DNA from 3 places in the Mucilaginibacter sp. GW821-FHT07G05 genome. Region 3 is predicted to be linked to each of the others. Evidence: riboswitches for the same ligand, from Rfam matches in the RefSeq annotation. Region 3 holds a riboswitch; each other region holds the start of a gene.

What was found. A riboswitch is a leader RNA that binds a small molecule or an ion and turns the genes downstream of it on or off. The one in region 3 is predicted to bind cobalamin.
Region 1: linked by a shared signal. The riboswitch ahead of AC07NA_RS02870 (TonB-dependent receptor plug domain-containing protein) and the one ahead of AC07NA_RS00025 (TonB-dependent receptor plug domain-containing protein) in region 3 are both predicted to bind cobalamin.
Region 2: linked by a shared signal. The riboswitch ahead of metE (5-methyltetrahydropteroyltriglutamate--homocysteine S-methyltransferase) and the one ahead of AC07NA_RS00025 (TonB-dependent receptor plug domain-containing protein) in region 3 are both predicted to bind cobalamin.

Annotation. Positions count from the first base shown of each region.
Region 1 is NZ_JBWKQC010000001.1:697,681-704,006, forward strand. Features, by position in the region: gene AC07NA_RS02860 (DUF6580 family putative transport protein) at 1-496, opposite strand, end outside; gene AC07NA_RS02865 (YncE family protein) at 556-1,629, opposite strand; gene AC07NA_RS02870 (TonB-dependent receptor plug domain-containing protein) at 1,644-3,656, opposite strand; cobalamin riboswitch at 3,748-3,953, opposite strand; gene AC07NA_RS02875 (DUF1572 family protein) at 4,085-4,531, shown strand; gene AC07NA_RS02880 (SRPBCC family protein) at 4,638-5,387, shown strand; gene AC07NA_RS02885 (response regulator transcription factor) at 5,441-6,109, opposite strand.
Region 2 is NZ_JBWKQC010000001.1:770,136-776,461, reverse strand. Features, by position in the region: gene metE (5-methyltetrahydropteroyltriglutamate--homocysteine S-methyltransferase) at 1-1,503, opposite strand, end outside; cobalamin riboswitch at 1,678-1,894, opposite strand; gene AC07NA_RS03215 (OmpP1/FadL family transporter) at 2,026-3,504, opposite strand; gene AC07NA_RS03210 (hypothetical protein) at 3,535-4,455, opposite strand; gene proS (proline--tRNA ligase) at 4,559-6,031, shown strand; gene AC07NA_RS03200 (hypothetical protein) at 6,098-6,326, shown strand, end outside.
Region 3 is NZ_JBWKQC010000001.1:2,545-8,870, reverse strand. Features, by position in the region: gene AC07NA_RS00045 (hypothetical protein) at 65-685, shown strand; gene AC07NA_RS00040 (aspartate/glutamate racemase family protein) at 698-1,357, opposite strand; gene AC07NA_RS00035 (DUF1801 domain-containing protein) at 1,482-1,850, shown strand; gene AC07NA_RS00030 (hypothetical protein) at 1,874-2,353, shown strand; cobalamin riboswitch at 2,457-2,655, shown strand; gene AC07NA_RS00025 (TonB-dependent receptor plug domain-containing protein) at 2,758-4,845, shown strand; gene AC07NA_RS00020 (YncE family protein) at 4,845-6,002, shown strand; gene AC07NA_RS00015 (cell surface protein) at 6,020-6,326, shown strand, end outside.

The DNA of each region.
Region 1 (6,326 bases), 700 kb from region 3:
CCCCAAAAACGAAATCGCCCAGTAGCATATTACGTTGAAAAGGGATCGCGTTGTATAAAGAAGTAGCATATCCTCCTAAAGTATTAGGGTACATACCCGGAATTAACCATGGCAAATCGGTAAGCAACCAAAATACGATTACAGATGCCAATGACGCCAAGCTTACATTTACAACACTCGCCTTTTTAATTAAGGTGCCAATAAACACCATAATAGCAAAACTTAAATACACCCAAAACGAATAAGAGTAGTCAATTTCAAGCCTTGATGAATACAGGTAGTTAATCACCGTATCACTTATAAAAAGTGTGGTTAAAGGCACTAAATAGGCTTTCCATTTATCGGTAAAGTACGTACCGCCAAATAGGGCTATGGCACCTACCGGTGTAAAATTGCTTAAGAAAGGCACCTGATAGGTAACAAAGCGCATGGCTGCTGCACCTAATATCATTAATATTAATACCGTATTACGGGCATTCATTTTTTGTACCGACATGTTAAAAGAATATTAAGCGAAATTACTCATTTATACTTTAAATAGAAAACAGCCGGCCACTACTTATTTATGAACAATATTTTACCCGGACTTATGCCAACCTCTAACGTGTATTCCTTTTTCCCATCCTTAGTAAAGGCAAAAACCTCGCCCGCGATGCTGTAATCCTTTGCATCGGTAATAAATACTTCGCCGGTTTGCTTGTCAGCTTCTATAGCATAAGGGGCAACTATAGCGGTGCCATCGATAACAAAGTTATCGGTCACTATTGCTTCCGTTTTTACATTGTATACTTTTATTTTACCATCGCCGCCAATAATGTAGGCTAAATCGCCATTGATGGTTATTACATTTCCGTAACCAACACTTGTTTCAACAGTTGAGGTTACATTATCAGCAGCACTACTGATGCGTGTAAATGATGGTGAAACATCAGTGTAATTACCCATAGATACCACATAAACATCGCCGTAAGCATCCGCGATTACACTTACAGGGTTAATGGGTACTTCTATCTTCTTTGTTTCGGTAAGCGTATTCAAATCAATGACTGACACTGTTTTATCATAATTAGGGAAACTGTATCCGCCGGAATTGGCTACATATAATTTATTGTTGCTGATAGCCATTTGTTCGGGGTTACGGCCTACCGCTATGTATTTTTCAATAGTGAGCGTAGCGGTATCCAATACAGCCACATTACCATCTGTACAACTTACAAAAGCTTTATTTTTATTAAAAACGATGTAACGCACTTCACGTGCAGCACCCTTGTCTTCAAATTTGATCTGCTTTATTGATTTGGCATTTTTAGGATTAACCACTTCTACCGTACCCGAGCGGTTTACTACGATATACATTTTAGCGCCATAGGTAGCCATATCGTTAGGAGTATTACCTATCGCCCGGCCGTTGGCGTCGTTAAATATATCTGCCGATAAATTCTTTTGTGTATAGTCGTAATAACTTAATGAACCCTTACCATCGCTCCCGCCCTGGTTTAAGATATACACCCCGGCACGCTCCGCCGTTGGCTGATCGGGCACTACATCATTCTTCCCTTTACGGCATGATGATAGTGCGCTTAACAACGCTATAGAAATAATTAAGTAATTGACCTTCAAATTTTTCATGTTATTTATATGAATTAAATTGTTAATTGAAACGTAAGCCTGAACGATCGCCCCGGCATTGGATAATACTTTATAACCGAATAGTTTTTATTCAATAAATTATTGGCTTCGGCAGATAAGGATACCGGCAACTTGCCATAAGTAAAGTTATACACTACCGATGCATCACTGATATTATAAGCAGGTATCATGTATTCAGGGATGTTATTACTGGTATACCTTACCGACGAAAAGGTATGATTATAATACACGCCCAGCTTATTATACAACACTCCCGCATTTGCCGAAAGTAAATGTTTTGGTGTATACGGAATTTGATCGAGATAGATGCGCTCAGACGGATTGGTTACGTTTTGAGCACGTTGATAGGTATACGCAACCGAGAACACGCCCTTGCAATTTTGCGCGAGGTTTAGCTGACTTTTCAGGTTAACATCCAGTCCTTTTATATCCACCTTGCCCAAATTGATCACCGCCGGTATTTCGGCCGAACGCCCCGGCAGGTAGATGATCTTATCTGTTATAGTGTTGTAGTAAGCATCGGCAGTAAAGGTTATATAATCAATCAGGCTGTTCACCACCTTACTATACGTAAAACCAAGGTTGTATTGATTGGTGTATTCGGGCTTAATGACCCTGGGTAGCGTAGTGTAATAATATTCTTCGGAGAAAGTAGGGTTACGGAAGATCCGTTTGTAAAATGCCCTCAATTGCAGGTTTTGTTTATTAAAAGGCTGTACCGAAAGCATCAGTGTTGGCAAAAAAGCCGACCGTGATGGCGGAGCCTTGCCTTCCTTAACTGATTGACCAATGTAGCGGTGCAACACATTGCCCTGCAAATGCCACTTATCTAACGTTACATCAGTAGCCAATACATTGTATAACTGCAATTGAGTTGGAAAGGCATAAGCATAAACGTCAGATTTAAGATCAGCCAGGGATGCATCCAAAGAATAGGAAACTTCCCACTCCGGCAGTATACGGTAAGCTAATGATGCCGACTGGTAAATTTCCCGCTGGGTGTAGTGCTCGCTTAATTCGCCTTTAGTGTTCACAAAAGATGTATCGAGGTAATGCTGATAACCGCGTGAAGCTTTTGTATTTAACAGCAAATGAAAGCCATTGGTAAAAACACGCTCGTACCCTGCCTGCACAAATACATCTTCGTTACGCAGGCGCTGATACGAGTTGTTTACGTAATAGATAAACGCGCCGGGCAAACCGCGTTCGCTATTATAATAATTGAACTGGATATGGAAACGGTTGCTATCTGATTTTGCCCAATACAAAGCGCCATCAATTTGATGCGTGGTTATATCGCTGTTTTTACGGATGGCCAAAGTATCTGAAGCATCATCATCCACCTTAAACTTATAGCGCCCGTTGGCTTTTTGATAGTAGCTGTTAACAATGAACGACCAGTCATCACTTATCCGCTGCTGCCACTGTAAGTAAGGATTGATCAACCCGAAACTCCCTCCTTTTAATCCCAACTGTACCTGGTAGGGTTTATCGACAGATAACCCTGGTCTTACCGTTTTAATGCTCAACACACTCGCCGAAGCGAAAGCGCGGGCAGTCATGCAAATTTCAGGTTGCTGGGCATTGTACAAGGCTATTTCCTGTACGTTATTCAGGTTGAATTTACCAAGATCTATTTGTCCGTTTTGCGCATCGGTAAGTTGAACGCCATCGTACAGCACGGCGGTGTGGTTAGCACCCATACTCCGTACCGATACCGTTTTTAAGCCGCCTATCCCCCCATAATCGCGTACATTTACGCCTGCAAAATTGCGTACGGCATCGGCAACGTTAAAGGCACTATATCTTTTAAAGTCGGCGGCGGTTACATGCTGCGCCGGGCTAAGTGTTTGCACTTTGGGTGCCGCGGATGAATTGATTTTTACTTCCTTCAGCTTTTTGGTGGTATCTGTTTGCGCGTAACTATCGGCACCGTGCAATACCAGTAACAGTGCTACCCATTTAGATAACCGTATTTGTTTACAGATATACACCGTGCTTTTCAATTGGCGACAAATTTATTATGGGGATAAAAAATAGCAGGTACAGGCTTAAAAGCCGTTACACGCATTCAAGCTTCAATCCCCGAAAGCTTCGAATAATTATTGTGCTATGGCAGGTCTTCTGACTATGCTCCTCTTTTACCCCGGCCTTCCCGTTTGCTTACAAACAGTGACCATATTTGAACAGGGCAATAATTTAACGGAGCTTACAGCTGCGGGACAGTTACAGATTTACGCTGTATTCCCTTTTAATTTAACATACATTGTGCGCATGCTAAAACCAAAGCATTTGTAAAAGTACAATATGCATTGGTAAATCAATATTGTTTACTAAAAATCACGCAAAGTTTGAATGCGATGTCAACAGTAAGATAGAAAATAACAATCTTGCATTGTTATTAATTAACTAAAACAAGCCATATAATAGATATATGATAAAAGATACGCTGAAAAATTTGATCATCCGCGACCTTGAAAAGTTAAAGCAAGAGATAGAAGCTTACCAAAATGAGGACAAGATATGGTATATTGAAAAGAGCATATTAAACTCTGCCGGTAACCTTTGTTTACATTTGGTTGGTAACCTCAACACTTATATCGGCGCGGAATTTGGCAAAACGGGTTATGTAAGGAACCGTGTGGATGAATTTGCGCTGAAAGATGTGCCGCGCGTGGAACTGGTGGATAAGGTAGAAAAAACGATTATCATGATCGCGAATACTTTTGAGATGATCTCGGAAGAGCAATTGAATGAAAAGTACCCGGCCGAGATACATTTAAAAGACGTTTCGACTGAATACTTTTTTGTTCACTTGGCAATACATTTAGGTTACCACCTGGGGCAGATAAACTACCATCGTCGCTTATTGGATAATTGAGTGTCAATATACTTTACTTTATAAACAAGGTTATATTATTTTCATTTAAAGAAAACCCATCGCCATGTATGCTGTTTTAATTACATACTACCTAAAGTAACAAATTATGACAACGACAGCACTAACAGTAACCGACCGTTACAAAGGCCAATCAACCGATGAACCTATAAATTTGAACTGGCCCGAGCGATATATATCTATCGCAAGTGGTATTAAACTGGGTCTTTCGGGTTTTAAGAATCTGTTTAAATCGCCATTTTCAAGTATCCTGAAAATTGGCGCTGGCGGCTATCTGTTAACCCGTGGTGTTACAGGCCATTGCGAATTATACACCAAAATGGGCAAAACAACTACCGATGATGCCGTGAATATCAATATACGTTCATCGTTTACAGTAGCGAAGCCTCGTTACGAGGTATACGATTTTTGGCGTAAGCTGGATAACCTTCCCCTGTTTATGAAACACCTTGAAAGTGTTGAAGTACTGGACGACAAACGTTCGCACTGGGTATTGAAATTACCTACCAATGTGGCCCGTGTTAGCTGGGATGCTGAAATTGTAAAAGATGAACCCGGCTACATGATCGGCTGGAGCTCGCTGCCCGATTCCATTATTGACAACGCAGGCAAGGTTCGCTTCCGTGATACCGAAGATGGCGGCACACTGGTTGATGTGGTGATATCATACCAACCACCGGCAGGCGGCTTTGGCGCAAGTATAGCCCATGTATTAAACCCAGTATTTAAGAACATGGTAAATACCGACGTACAAAACTTTAAACAGTATATGGATATCGATAATGAACCCCGCACTATTAATGGTGAGGGCGAAGAAACCTTTATAGTGATCTCGTAATAAGAATCCAACTACAGCAAAAGCATGGGCGTTTTTACGTTCATGCTTTTTTGTTATATCAGGTCAAATGCCCGCGCGTATTCTGCAAACTCCATTACATTTGATATGCCCAGCTTTATTTTAATATTACGGCGATGGGTTTGAACAGTTTCTGCCGATATAAATAGCTCATCGGCAATTTCGGGTGATGATTTACCGGTAGCTACCAGTTTCAATACTATTTTCTCACGTTTACCCAGCGTTGAAAAAGCCTCAAGGTTACGGCGAAGGAACAGGTTTTCGTTCAATATCTTCTCTGCCTTGGCTTCTACATATTTCATGCGTTCAATAGGCACCGCTGTTGTAATAGTTAAGGTGGGGTTGCCGGCTTCGTCCCACATAAAGATCCGGGTAGAGGTGATATGCCATGTCCAATCTGTTTTTCCCTGTAGTTTTACCTGCTGAAAATAAGAAAAGCTTTCTTCGGCACTGTTATTACGAAGCAAAGTGTCCATTTTGGGTAGCAGGCCTTCCATATATTCCATATTGAAGAAACGAGGGTAATAGCCCGCTCCCATTTCCTGTAATTCAGGCAAGGTAACGCCTAATAGTTTAAGCCCGTTACTGGTCATGTAAACAAGGTTGAAATCGCCGATCTGGTGAATCATTACTACACAGGGCATTAACTCGGCATAAGGAGCAAAATCATCTATTTTGCTCAGCGCATCTGGGTTTAGATTCATTATTTAGGGGCTAATATGATCTATTATTCTAAATATGAATAATAAAAAGCATTTGTTAATACAAGCCACTACTGAAAATAATTTAACTACTGATTATCAGTTATTTATTTTTCAGCATAAACACTGGCAAATTATTAAAGGCACAATAGTATGAGAATAAAACCCATAACAAAATATCGATTATTAATATTTTGGAAGATTAAAAAGCCAAATACCC
Region 2 (6,326 bases), 770 kb from region 3:
GTATTCTACCATGTCGTTACGTTCAAATTCGCCGTGCACCAGTACGTCAAGGCCAATTTCTTCCTGCCAGCGTATGGCGGCAATAATGGCCTGTTCAATAGCAGCATCGTATTGTTCAGCGGTTATCTCCTGTTTTTTTAGTTTTGCCCTTAACTGACGGATATCATCAGTTTGGGGAAACGATCCAATGGTAGTTGTAGGGAAGAGTGGGAGTTTAAAGCGCTGCTGCTGCAATTGCTGACGTACCGGGAACGCGCTTTTACGTTCGGCATCACTATCGGTAATAGCCGCCACGCGGTCTTTCACGGTAGCTTTATGTATTAAGGTAGATTTTTGACGTGCCGCTATAGCCTGCTGATTAGCAGTTAACAGTTCGGTATTGCCGTTGGCTATCTGGTGCAGTTCCTGCACTTCGTGCAGTTTTTGTTTGGCAAAGGCCATCCAGTTTTTAATTTGCGGATGGATCTCGGTTTCCTGGTCAAGATCGAAAGGCGTATGTAATAACGAGCACGATGGCGCTACCATCACCCTGTCGGCACCAATGGCTTCAACAGCTTGATTAATCAGCACCAGCGATTGAGTATAGTTGTTTTTCCAAACGTTACGGCCATCAACCACACCTAATGACAGTATGAGTTTATCGGGTACCAGGGCTAATACTTCTTCCAGTTGTTGCGGAGCCCTTACCAGGTCAATATGCAAGGCATCGACAGGCAGGTTAACGGCAAGCTGGGTATTATCAAGCAGGCCTTCAAAATAAGTGGCTACTAAAAGCTTTACGCCATTGCATTGTTTGGCAATTTCTTTGTAGGCGTATATGTAAGCTTCCTTTTCTTTCTTGCTTAAATCTAACGAAAGGAAAGGTTCATCCAGTTGTATCCATGTAGCGCCATAGCTTTTTAGCTGGTTAATTACCTCAACATACACGGGTACCAGTTTTTTAATCAGATCGATCTTTTCAAAGCCGCTTTCTTTTTCTTTACCCGCCAACAGGTACGATACCGGGCCTAACAGAACAGGTTTAGCCGCCTTGCCTGCAATTTGGCGGGCATGGTTGTATTCGGCATAAATTTTCTCTGAAAATACCTTGAATTGTTGATCAGCCGTAAATTCGGGTACTATGTAATGGTAATTGGTATCAAACCATTTGGTCATTTCCATGGCGGTAATATCCAGCCCGTCTTTTTGATAACCACGTGCCATAGCAAAGTACAGGTCGAGCTCATTGTTGTTAGAAACGGACGATAGCACAGGTGTATACCGTGTTGGTATCGCTCCAAGCAGCAGGCTCATATCAAGCACCTGATCGTAATAGCTAAAATCGTTACAAGGTACCAGGTCGATACCCGAATTGAGCTGTAATTGCCAGTTTTCTTCCCTGATTTTGCGTGCTACCAGGTTAAGTTCTTTCTGATCAATTTTGCCTGACCAATACTGCTCGCAGGCTTTTTTGAGTTGTCGGTGGCTGCCCATACGTGGGTAGCCGAGGTTGTTTTTGAGCATACGCATAAAACTTTAGTTAAACATTAAATTGATTTTAATGCTCCTTACGTTTTCGGTATGCTTTCGGTAATTTGGGATAGAAACGGCTACACGGCAGCATACAGCACCCCAATTGTTGGGCGCCATAAAGGTTCCGGGTAAGTCCGTTGACTAAGCTTCAATCGCGAAAGCATTGTCTTTTTTACAGCAGTGGCAAGTATCCTGGCTTGTTTTATTATTAAAGGCCTTCCCATTTGCGCAGGGGCAAACAGTGACATAGTATTTAACAATTACGGGGATAGGATATAAGCCCAAACCCGTTAAAACTTACAGTTGCGCGACAGCCCGTGATTTACACACGGTTCCTTTTTAATACCGGAATTAACCGGTAACCTCTGTTGCTGGAAGATTTTTCTTGTAAAGAACGTTTCGTGGCAAATATATCCGTTTAGCTTTTACCAATCAATAGCGAATAGGTAAGTACTTACAAAAAAGGCTCGCTGTAGTACACAGCGAGCCTTTAAATTTTTAGTTATAAGTATTTTAGAACCTGTACGATAAAGTAAGATATAAATTATCGTTAGTCTTTTTCAAGAATGACGCAGGGCTTGCATCGCCAATTTCGTAAGGATATATGGTTTGTGAACCTGTTATATGCGCGTAGGTGGCATCAACAGAATAAGGACCCGAACGGAAACCTATACCGCCTGAAGCAGTTTTAATTGACGAACCAAAATCGCCCCTGTTAGGGTTGCCTTGTACGCCATAACCTCCACGCAGATAAGCAAAGCTGCTTAAACGTGCTTCAGCACCAACGTGCGCGTTAACAGTACCTTTATACAAGCTCTTGATGTTATTATTATCATCGGTACTGCTGTAGCTGTCGTTACTCATCAACTTGGCCGATGAATAATCAACATACTCCACATCGCCCGATATAAAACCGAATTGTTTGATGAACACGGCTAAACCACCGGCTACTTTTAACGGTGTACGGAAATCGTATTCTAAAGGATAATTTTCACCGTCCTGGAAAGTATTTGAACCTATTATGCGGGTATCTAAACGCTCGGCGTAAGAATCCTGCATGTTATACCAAGTTGGTGAGGTGAAGTTAAAACCTAACCTTACAGCTTCAACCGGCTTATAGATCATACCTAATTTCAGGTTTACGCCTGTTCCTTTAGTATACTGGTCTTGTGTAAATACCGAAGTAAAGTTATGGGTTACATCGTTGCCGTTTTCAAGTAAGGAAACATCACCGTTTTCAATAAAACTGGTGGTTGAGTTATACCTGATGCTGGCAATACCGATAGCGCCACCAATATATAACTTGTTACTGTAATTAGCACCCAAAGCCAGGTTAAATTCCGATTGACTGCCCGTACGGGTTATCGTTCCATTCTGCATTACATTATTGTTGCCACCGGCAATAACGTTACTGCGGTATTCAGAACTATTAGCGCCTACCGAATAAAGATCTATCAGTTTTTGTCTGTAAGCCCAATCGCCTAACAAGTCATCAGCGCTGTTATTGGCCCTGTTAGCATAATAATCACTTATTGAGCTGGCGTTGTTATTGGCACCGTAGCTTACGTTTTCGTAAAAATCGTTAGTACGGGCGTAGCCTAAACCAAAGTTAACGCTTAGCCAACCTTTAGTTTTATCGGCATTGCTATTATTAAGGCGCGAGTAAAATACCGCGGCAACATTGTTAAGGTTCCCTGTATTTTTCTTATCCGACATGTTACTGCCTAAATAAGTTGCCTTGGTTTTTTGCATATCATATTCAGGCGTAAGGCTGATTTCTGATTTGGTAAAGAAACCTAAACCTGCAGGATTGCCACTTACCGAACTTAAATCGCCGCCTATCGCGGTACCAGCACCACCAATTGCCTTTATACGCGCGGTAGACCCGTTTAATGTTTGCGAAAAACGGATAGCATCCTGCGAATATTGGGCATAGCTATTTTTGGAGATCGCTACTATAGCGATCATGCTTAATATATATCTGATTTTCATAAATATAGTGTGAAGAAGCTTTAGATTAAATTATGGTCTAACCGGGCGTCCGCCGCCACCACCGCCACTGCTGCCACCGCCGCCTCGTGAACCACCGCCTGAATTGCTTGATGGTGCCGGAGCCGAACGCTCAACCTGTGGTTGATAGCTTGGTGTTTCCCTGGTAGGGCGTGTTACACGTGCATCGGTATTTGGGTTTCTGCCATTGGTTGCGCTTGGGCGGCTTGTAGCTGTACCATTGCTACCGGTTCCGCTAAGCCTGTTTGGCCTGTTAGGGTAGTAGTTATTATCGGTACGGCCATAACCTGCTGCATTTGGCCGGCCATTGGCTAAAGCGGTGCCCGGTCTGCCTGTACCGCGCGATGGGCGCGGGGTACCCGAATTGCGATAGGCAGAGTAGATGCCCCAATATGGATAACCGCCGTAGCCTGTACCCCAATATGAATACCCTAAACCGCCATAGCCGTATCCATAAGGATAACCGCCATAACCAAAACCACCGTAGCCTAAGCCAAGGTTCCATCCCCAGCCGCCGTATCCGTAGCCATAACCAAGGCCAAAGCCTCCGCCATAACCGTAACCGCCGTAACCAAACGCGCTGTTGAACGGTCCATAACCATAATACAGGTTATCATAATAGCCGAAAGGAGAGTAGTAGTTGAAACGGTTTATACGCGACGCGTAATCGTCGTAATAGTAATATTCGTCGTCGGTAGCATAATAATCGTCCTGGTAACCATCGGTAGCGTAACCTACGCCATCCCCATCGCCGTTATCACCCTCATCACGATAAACAGGTCGCTCGGCATATACCGGCGCGTTGCCCGCTTTAGCTTGCGTATTGTACACATCGTCGCCATCGCTCTGGTTTGATGCAAGCTTTGTAGTAGCACAGGAACTCAGCGCTATAGCGCCAATTAACATGATTCCTCTCGTAATATTACGTTTCATTGATATGTTTAGTAAAATGTTCGAACCCAAATAACCGATAAATTTATAAATTTGACGGCACTATATAATAATAGTAAGGTCAAATTCTATTCCAAATATAAAAATGAGTAAAGGTATTATTAGTAAAGACGAAGATTATTCGCAATGGTTTAACGAGTTAGTAATTAAAGCTGATCTTGCTGAATATTCACCTGTGCGGGGCTGTATGATCATTAAACCTTATGGATACTCCATTTGGGAAAATATGCAGGCCGTACTGGATAAGATGTTCAAAGATACAGGACACAGCAATGCTTACTTCCCGTTATTAATACCCAAATCGTTTTTTTCAAAGGAAGCCAGTCACGTAGAGGGCTTTGCCAAGGAATGCGCGGTTGTTACTCATTATCGCTTAAAGAACGATGAGAACGGACAAATTGTTGTAGATGAGGATGCAAAATTGGAAGAAGAATTAATTATTCGCCCAACATCCGAAACCATCATCTGGAATACCTATCGCGGCTGGATACAATCGTACCGCGATTTGCCTATTTTGGTGAACCAATGGGCCAACGTAATGCGCTGGGAAATGCGTACACGTATGTTTTTACGCACCAGCGAATTTTTATGGCAGGAAGGGCATACCGCCCACGCGACAGCCGAAGAAGCGATAGCCGAAACCGAGCAAATGCTGGGTGTATATGCCGATTTCGCCGAAAACTGGATGGCAGTACCGGTGGTTAAAGGCCGCAAAACTGCTAACGAACGTTTTGCAGGCGCTTTAGATACTTATTGTATTGAAGCGTTAATGCAGGATGGTAAAGCATTGCAGGCAGGTACATCGCATTTTTTGGGGCAAAATTTCGCCAAAGCCTTCGATGTTAAATTCACCAGCAAAGAAAATAAGCTCGATTACGTTTGGGCTACCTCATGGGGGGTATCAACCCGTTTAATTGGCGCGTTGATCATGGCGCACTCTGATGACGCGGGTTTAGTATTGCCTCCAAAACTGGCACCTATACAGGTAGTTGTTGTACCTATTTATAAGCACGACGAAGAACTGGAAAATATTACCGCTTATGTTGATTCGCTGAGTAAAGAATTAAAAAGCAAAGGCATTTCGGTTAAGTTCGATAAACGCGATACCCATCGTCCGGGTGCAAAGTTTGCCGAGTACGAATTAAAGGGTGTGCCGTTGCGTGTAGCTATCGGTAGCCGCGATATGCAGAACGGTACGGTGGAGCTTGCCCGCAGAGATAACAAAACCAAAGAAACGGTTAACCAGGAAGGTTTGGCCGGCCATATAGAACAACTGCTGGAAGAAATTCAGGCCAACATCTATAAAAAGGCATTCGATTTCCGTGCGGAGAACATCACCGAGGTTGATACTTACGATGAGTTTAAACGCTTATTAGATGAAAAACCGGGCTTCCTGTCGGCGCACTGGGATGGTACGCCGGAAACAGAGCAACGCATAAAAGACGAAACCAAGGCTACTATACGTTGTATCCCTTTAGATAATAAACTGGAAGACGGAAAGTGTATCTTAACAGGTAATCCGTCAACGCAAAGGGTGCTTTTCGCAAGGGCATATTAAGTTGTGGAGTTGGTTAAAGATCATTATTACATAGTTTGTCTTGATTTTAAATTCAGCAAATTATATGTGATATGGATAAGTGGTGATACAGATGGACTTGTGGCTGATAATGAAAATAAGATAATTGCGTTTAAAAGCAAAGATGAGTTAATATCTTATGCAGAAAAGCATCAGCTAAATCTTGATCAGGAACATTCTACTTATAATTTCTATTTATTACAGCAATGGCTGTTGGCACCAACTTCGACGATAGATTATACCGAGTTTCTTAATATATGGAACTTATTTACAGATG
Region 3 (6,326 bases):
CCCTTTCTTATTTTGCGAGGATTGTGATTATTACTTATTTTCACTTTTAAATCACCTGAACCTCATGAAACCTTTTTTAACTGTACTTATCATTTTCACATCTATCAACTGGTGTTTCGGCCAGCTCATATTAAACAACGATAAAAAACTGCATTATGGGGAAAATTCGGTAACTGATTTTATACAATCGAACAATTTTGATTACGCGCTAATTGAATGGGGTACGGCTTATAAGGATGGCTATGAAGGTAGTTTCCGCTGTATAATTCAGCAGAATAAGCAATGGTATTTAGCCAAAATCAATTACAATGAGGAGCATATAATGACTCCATACAAGCTCACATTTAAATCGGCTTTACTTAAACCAGCACAAGCCGACTCTGTATTAAAAGCACTTAAAATTGATTCGGCATATTATTACAATCAGGAAGCATTAGATAAATTGCCGGAAAGTATTGAAGTAAAGAAAAGAAAAAATATCATATCAGTATATCATGAACCTCAACACCATCCCACCTTTCACCTTGCCTTATTAAACGATGGAAAAATAACCTTTCTAAGATTTTACGCACCGCATTATTACCTTGAAAACTTCACGCCCCATGCACCCCAATATGGCATATTAAAGGGCTTGGTGAATACCATCAATAAATTATCTGAAGCGGTATATAAATATGTTAAATAGCCTAATTATAACTCATTCGCCTAAAGCAAATTCAACAGCAGCTTTGGAATGAATAAGCAGCGTATCGAATAAGGGCAAATTGGTATCTTCATTACTGATAAGCAGCGGTATTTCAGTACAGCCCAATATAATACCTTGCGCGCCCTGGGTTACCAGTTTATCAATTACGTTGAGGTAGTATTGTTTAGTTTCGGGGAGAATGAGGCCTTTACCCAGCTCCTCACCTATAGTATGGTGAATAAAATCGCGGTCTGCTTCGTCGGGTATCAGCGTTTCAATACCGGCATCTTTCAATTTGTCGGTAAAGAATTCGCGCTCCATGGTGAATTTTGTACCCAGCAGGCCAACTTTGGTAATATTTTGCTTGTTTATCTCTTTAGCTGTTGCCACCGCGATATGAATCACTGGCAGATCCACTGCCAGTTCAACATCGTGCGCTAAAAGGTGCATGGTATTGGCGCAAAGTACCAGTGCCTGCGCCCCGCTGTTCTTCAGGTTGATCCCGGCGTCGATCAGCATAGTACGTGTACTATCCCAGTCGTTGGCGTTGTTGTTACGAACAATATCGGCATAGTTAAAAGAGTATAAGGCCAGTTGCGCTGCATTTACACCGCCCAGTATATCATTAACACCTTGATTGATGTGCCTGTAATAATCAACCGTTGATACCAACTGGTACCACCTATAAGTCCGAGAGTTTTCATAGAATGCAATATTAGCAAGACCGCATTGCAAACTAAAACAGATATTTATAACGTGTACTGATAATGACCTTTATATTGCATTTTAATTAGCCATGATAAACGCAGCCGATAACTTCTATCTCCAAAAAGATGAGCCCATAAAAGGGTGTTTACTGACCTTGCGAGAGATCATACTAAAGCAAGATCCGCTTATCACCACCGCCTGGAAATACGGGATACCTTTCTTTTGTTATAAGGGAAAAATATTTTGCTACCTGTGGGTACACAAAAAGTACGGGCAGCCTTACATAGGCATAGTAGAAGGCAAACGTTTAGAACATCCCGAACTCATCATCGAAAAGCGTTCGCGAATGAAGATCATGCTGTTTGATGCGGAGCAGGATTTGCCAATAACCACCATCGAAGACATCTTACAGCAAGCGCTTGATCTTTACAGAAATGGGGTTATCTTTATAAAATAAAGCTTAACCTGAACCAACTGAAAATGAGCAGCACAGGAATTTTAAATCTTAAAGCAAGGCCCTATAATCTGTTTATTATAAGTGTGCTAATCGTACCGATCTTATATTTCTCAGCAATAGCTAACACCTTCGATATCAATATACATGATACCTATTTCGTTATTTCCGGTTCGGTTGTTTATATAGGATTTACCTTGTATTTGATACTAACATGGAGTATTTATCTAATAATTAAAAGGCGGGCGCTATCTAACGCACTTACATGGTTACATGCAATTGGAACTCTTTTACCCGTAATAGCTTATTTAATATTAATAAATCCAACGTGGCGTGCCCCCGAAAGCCAAATGGATTCACCTGATTATTTTGAAAAATTAAGCTTGGTTGTAAACACACTGAGAATTGTATCACTTATTGCGTTTATAGTATTTATTACAAGTCAGTTTATCGGGATACTTAACATTGTGGGCGGATTAATAAAATCGGTGTTAAAGAAGAGTTGATTACGCTATAAACCCTTGCCTAATCAACATATTTACCCGGCATTACGAATGGGCGATTTCCTTCTCCATCGATAATTGCCTTACAAAATCACCAATATTTATGTAGATTTGCAGCGCTTTTGGTTCCCTGTACAATTTTTTAGTATCAGGATTAAAAGGGAATCCGGTGTAAATCCGGAACTGTCCCGCAGCTGTAAGCTCCATACAACCAAAGTCCATTCTTAAGTCACTGTGCGCTGCCGCGCATGGGAAGACGGACAAGGGGAGCAAGTCAGAATACCTGCCTCAAGCTTTACTATTTCATAGCTTTCGCGGATAGAAGCTGGAATGAGAATACTTTTCGTGTATTTCATTTTTAGGTGTACCAATTCGGTTTGCTGTGGGTAATTAACTCACAACACACAATGGAATTATCAGTACGTAACACGCTGTTGAAGCGCGTTCACTGCAGTTTTGGCTTATGTTTCGCCCTTGTATTTACAATGGGCATGCTATTGTTTTGCCCTTTTGCATCGGCCCAAAACGCTACTGTAAATGATACCACCCGCAGGGACACTACCAAAGGCCGTTTGCTCAACCAGGTTGATATCCGCGGCATCAATAAAAACGACCGTAACACATCGCCCACCCCATTACAAACCCTTAAAGGCGCGCAGTTAGAACGCCTGAACAGTTTTTCGGTGGGTGACGCCATTCGTTTTTTTACCGGTGTACAGATAAAAGACTACGGCGGCATCGGCGGCTTAAAAACCGTTAACGTGCGTAGTTTGGGCAGCAACCACACAGCAGTGTTTTACGATGGCGTACAGGTAGGCAACGCCCAAAACGGGCAGGTTGACCTTGGTAAATTTTCGTTGGATAATATTGACGAGATCTCCCTTTATAACGGGCAAAACAGCGACCTTTTTCAACCCGCAAAAGGTTTTTCGTCGGCCAGTGCTTTGTACATTCAATCCAAACAGCCGCAATTTAACGCAGGTGAACATACCAAACTGAAAGCCGGTTTCAAAAGTGGTTCCTTCGGGTTGATTAATCCATCTATACTATGGCAGCAAAAGCTGAACAGCAACGTAAGCAGTAACATCAGCGCCGAACTCACCAAAGCCGATGGCCGCTACAAGTTTAGGGAAACCAACAGCGTGTACGATACCACCGCCGTACGAAACAATACCGATGTGTACGCCCTGCGATTGGAAGGAGGCTTCAACGGAAAGATTGCCGACAGTACAACATGGTCGGCAAAAACCTATTATTACCATTCGGCACGTGGTTTACCGGGACCTATCATAGGCAATAAATTCAACTACACCCAACGCCAATGGGACGATAACTTTTTTGTACAAGGCAATTATCGCCATGCATTCAGCAAACATTACAGCCTACTGCTCAATGCCAAGTACGCGCACGATAATACGCGCTACCTCGATCCGGAAGCGCCGCCTGTAATCAGAACGGATACCAGTCTTTTAGAGAACAATTTTCAGCAGCAGGAAGTATACCTTTCTGCCGCCAGCCAGTACCGCGTTACCAATAACTGGAAGTTCGTTTTATCTGTCGATTACCAGTGGAATAAGCTTGATGCCGATCTGGATCACTTTGCTTACCCTACCCGCATTACTTTGCTTACCGCCTTTGCTACACAACTGCGCCTGGGCAGGGCAAACCTGCAAGCAACCTTGTTGGGTACTTTTATAAACGATCAAGTAAAGCAGTTTGTATCGGCAGGTAACAAGCAGGAATACACCCCAGCCTTTACAGCTACCTGGCAGCCATTTGAAAACACCGGCCTACTATTGAGGGCTTTTTACAAAAGCATTTTCCGGATGCCTACCTTTAACGATCTCTATTATAACGTTGTGGGCAACGCGCTGCTAAAGCCCGAACGTGCCAAACAATATAACATTGGCTTCACCTACAACCTGCCGGTGAGCGGGTTTATTTTAAAGGAAATATCCATACAAACCGATGCCTATTATAACCGGGTAACCGATAAAATTGTAGCCATCCCCACGGCAAATCTCTTCCGGTGGACGATGTATAACATTGGTGTAGTGAATATTAAGGGCCTGGAGTTAAACACCCAAAGCACATGGCAACTATCGCGCACGGTTATGTTAAATGCAGGGCTTAACTACACCTATCAGCAGGCACTTGATGTAACCGAGACTGAAACTTATTACGTGCCCTATATCCCGCTGCATAGCGTCTCGTTGCTGTTGGGTGTCGATTGGCGCAAATGGACTTTCAATTACAGTTATCTGTACACCGGTTCGCGTTACAGCCAAAAAAGCAATGCCGCCAATGGTAACGAAAACTACATGGAACCCTGGTATACCCACGATGTGGCCATAGCTTATAATACCCCGCTGTACAAACACAACCTGAAACTCTCTGCCGAAATAAATAATGTACTTAACCAGGACCGCTACATCGTGCAAAACTTCCCGATGCCGAGGCGTTTCTACCGTTTTAAAATGAGTATTGATCTGTAATGATGATGAAATATAACAACGTATTACGCCGGTATACCTACCTGCTTGCAGTGTTGTTGTCGCTAACGCTGATGAGCGCCTGCCGTAAAGAGCATACCGTTACCCCCGAGCAGGAAACCACCCTGTTTACCCCCGACCCGGCCAACACACTTAAAGGTATGTACCTGCTTAACGAGGGCAACATGAACATGAACAAGGCCTCGTTAGATTATGTTGATTTTACAACCGGGATATACCGCAAAAACATTTATGGTCAGGCTAACCCATCGGTAGTGAAGGGCTTGGGCGATGTGGGTAATGATATAGGCGTTTATGGCTCAAAGCTGTACGTGGTGGTTAACGTATCCAACAAGCTGGAAATTCTCGATGTAAAGACCTCCAAGAGCATCAAGAAGATAGACATTATCAACTGCCGCTATGTTACCTTTCATAATGGTAAAGCTTATGTAAGTGCTTATTTGGGCAAGGTTGGCGACCCTAAAGCTCCCAATGGCATAGTGGCCGAAATTGATACCGCTACCCTGCAAATAACACGGCAGGTAACCGTTGGCCGCCAGCCCGAAGAAATGGCCATTGTGAGCGATAAGCTGTACATCGCTAACTCGGGCGGGTATAGTCCGGCTAAGTACGAAAGTACCGTATCCGTTATCGACCTTAACTCCTTTACCGAAGTAAAGCGCATTGAAGTCGCCATTAACCTCGATCGTGTAAAAGCTGACCGTTACGGTGACCTATATGTTACCTCGCGGGGAGATTATTATAATATCCCATCAAAACTTTTCGTGATAGATACCCATACCGACGCGGTTAAAAAAGTGTTCGACATTGCAGCCAGCAACCTGTGTATCGACGACGATATCGCTTACCTCTACGCTACCGAATGGAGTTATCCGCTGCAAAAGAACATCATCAGTTACAATATGATCAACGTAAAGGATGAAACCCTGCTCGATAAAAAGTTCATTACCGACGGTACCGAAAAACAGATCGCTATTCCATACGGCATTATGGTAAACCCGGTAACCAAGGAGGTATTTGTAACCGATGCCAAAGATTACGTTACCCCCGGTACCCTTTACTGCTTTGACCCTGCCGGGAAAAAGAAATGGCAGGTAACTACCGGTGATATCCCCGCCCACATGGCTTTTGTTCATTAATCAATCAACATATAAATATGAAATACAATTACTTAGCTAAAAGTTACGCCAAACCTATTACCACATGTGTGCTGCTGGGTTTATCCTTCCTCGCATCCTGCAAAAAGGACGACACAGCAACACCCGAACCCGAAAAAGAACAGGAAGCCCCTATACGCCCGGTGACCGATAAAAGCAATGCTTACGTTACCTCGCTTATCGAATACAAACCTGCTCCCGGTCAGTTTATCAATACAGGCTTTGCCGATACCACTGCTGCCAAGAGTTTACTAAAAGGCCCGGATGGCTTTGTTACGCTGGGTGCATGGGGTGGCTATATCACAC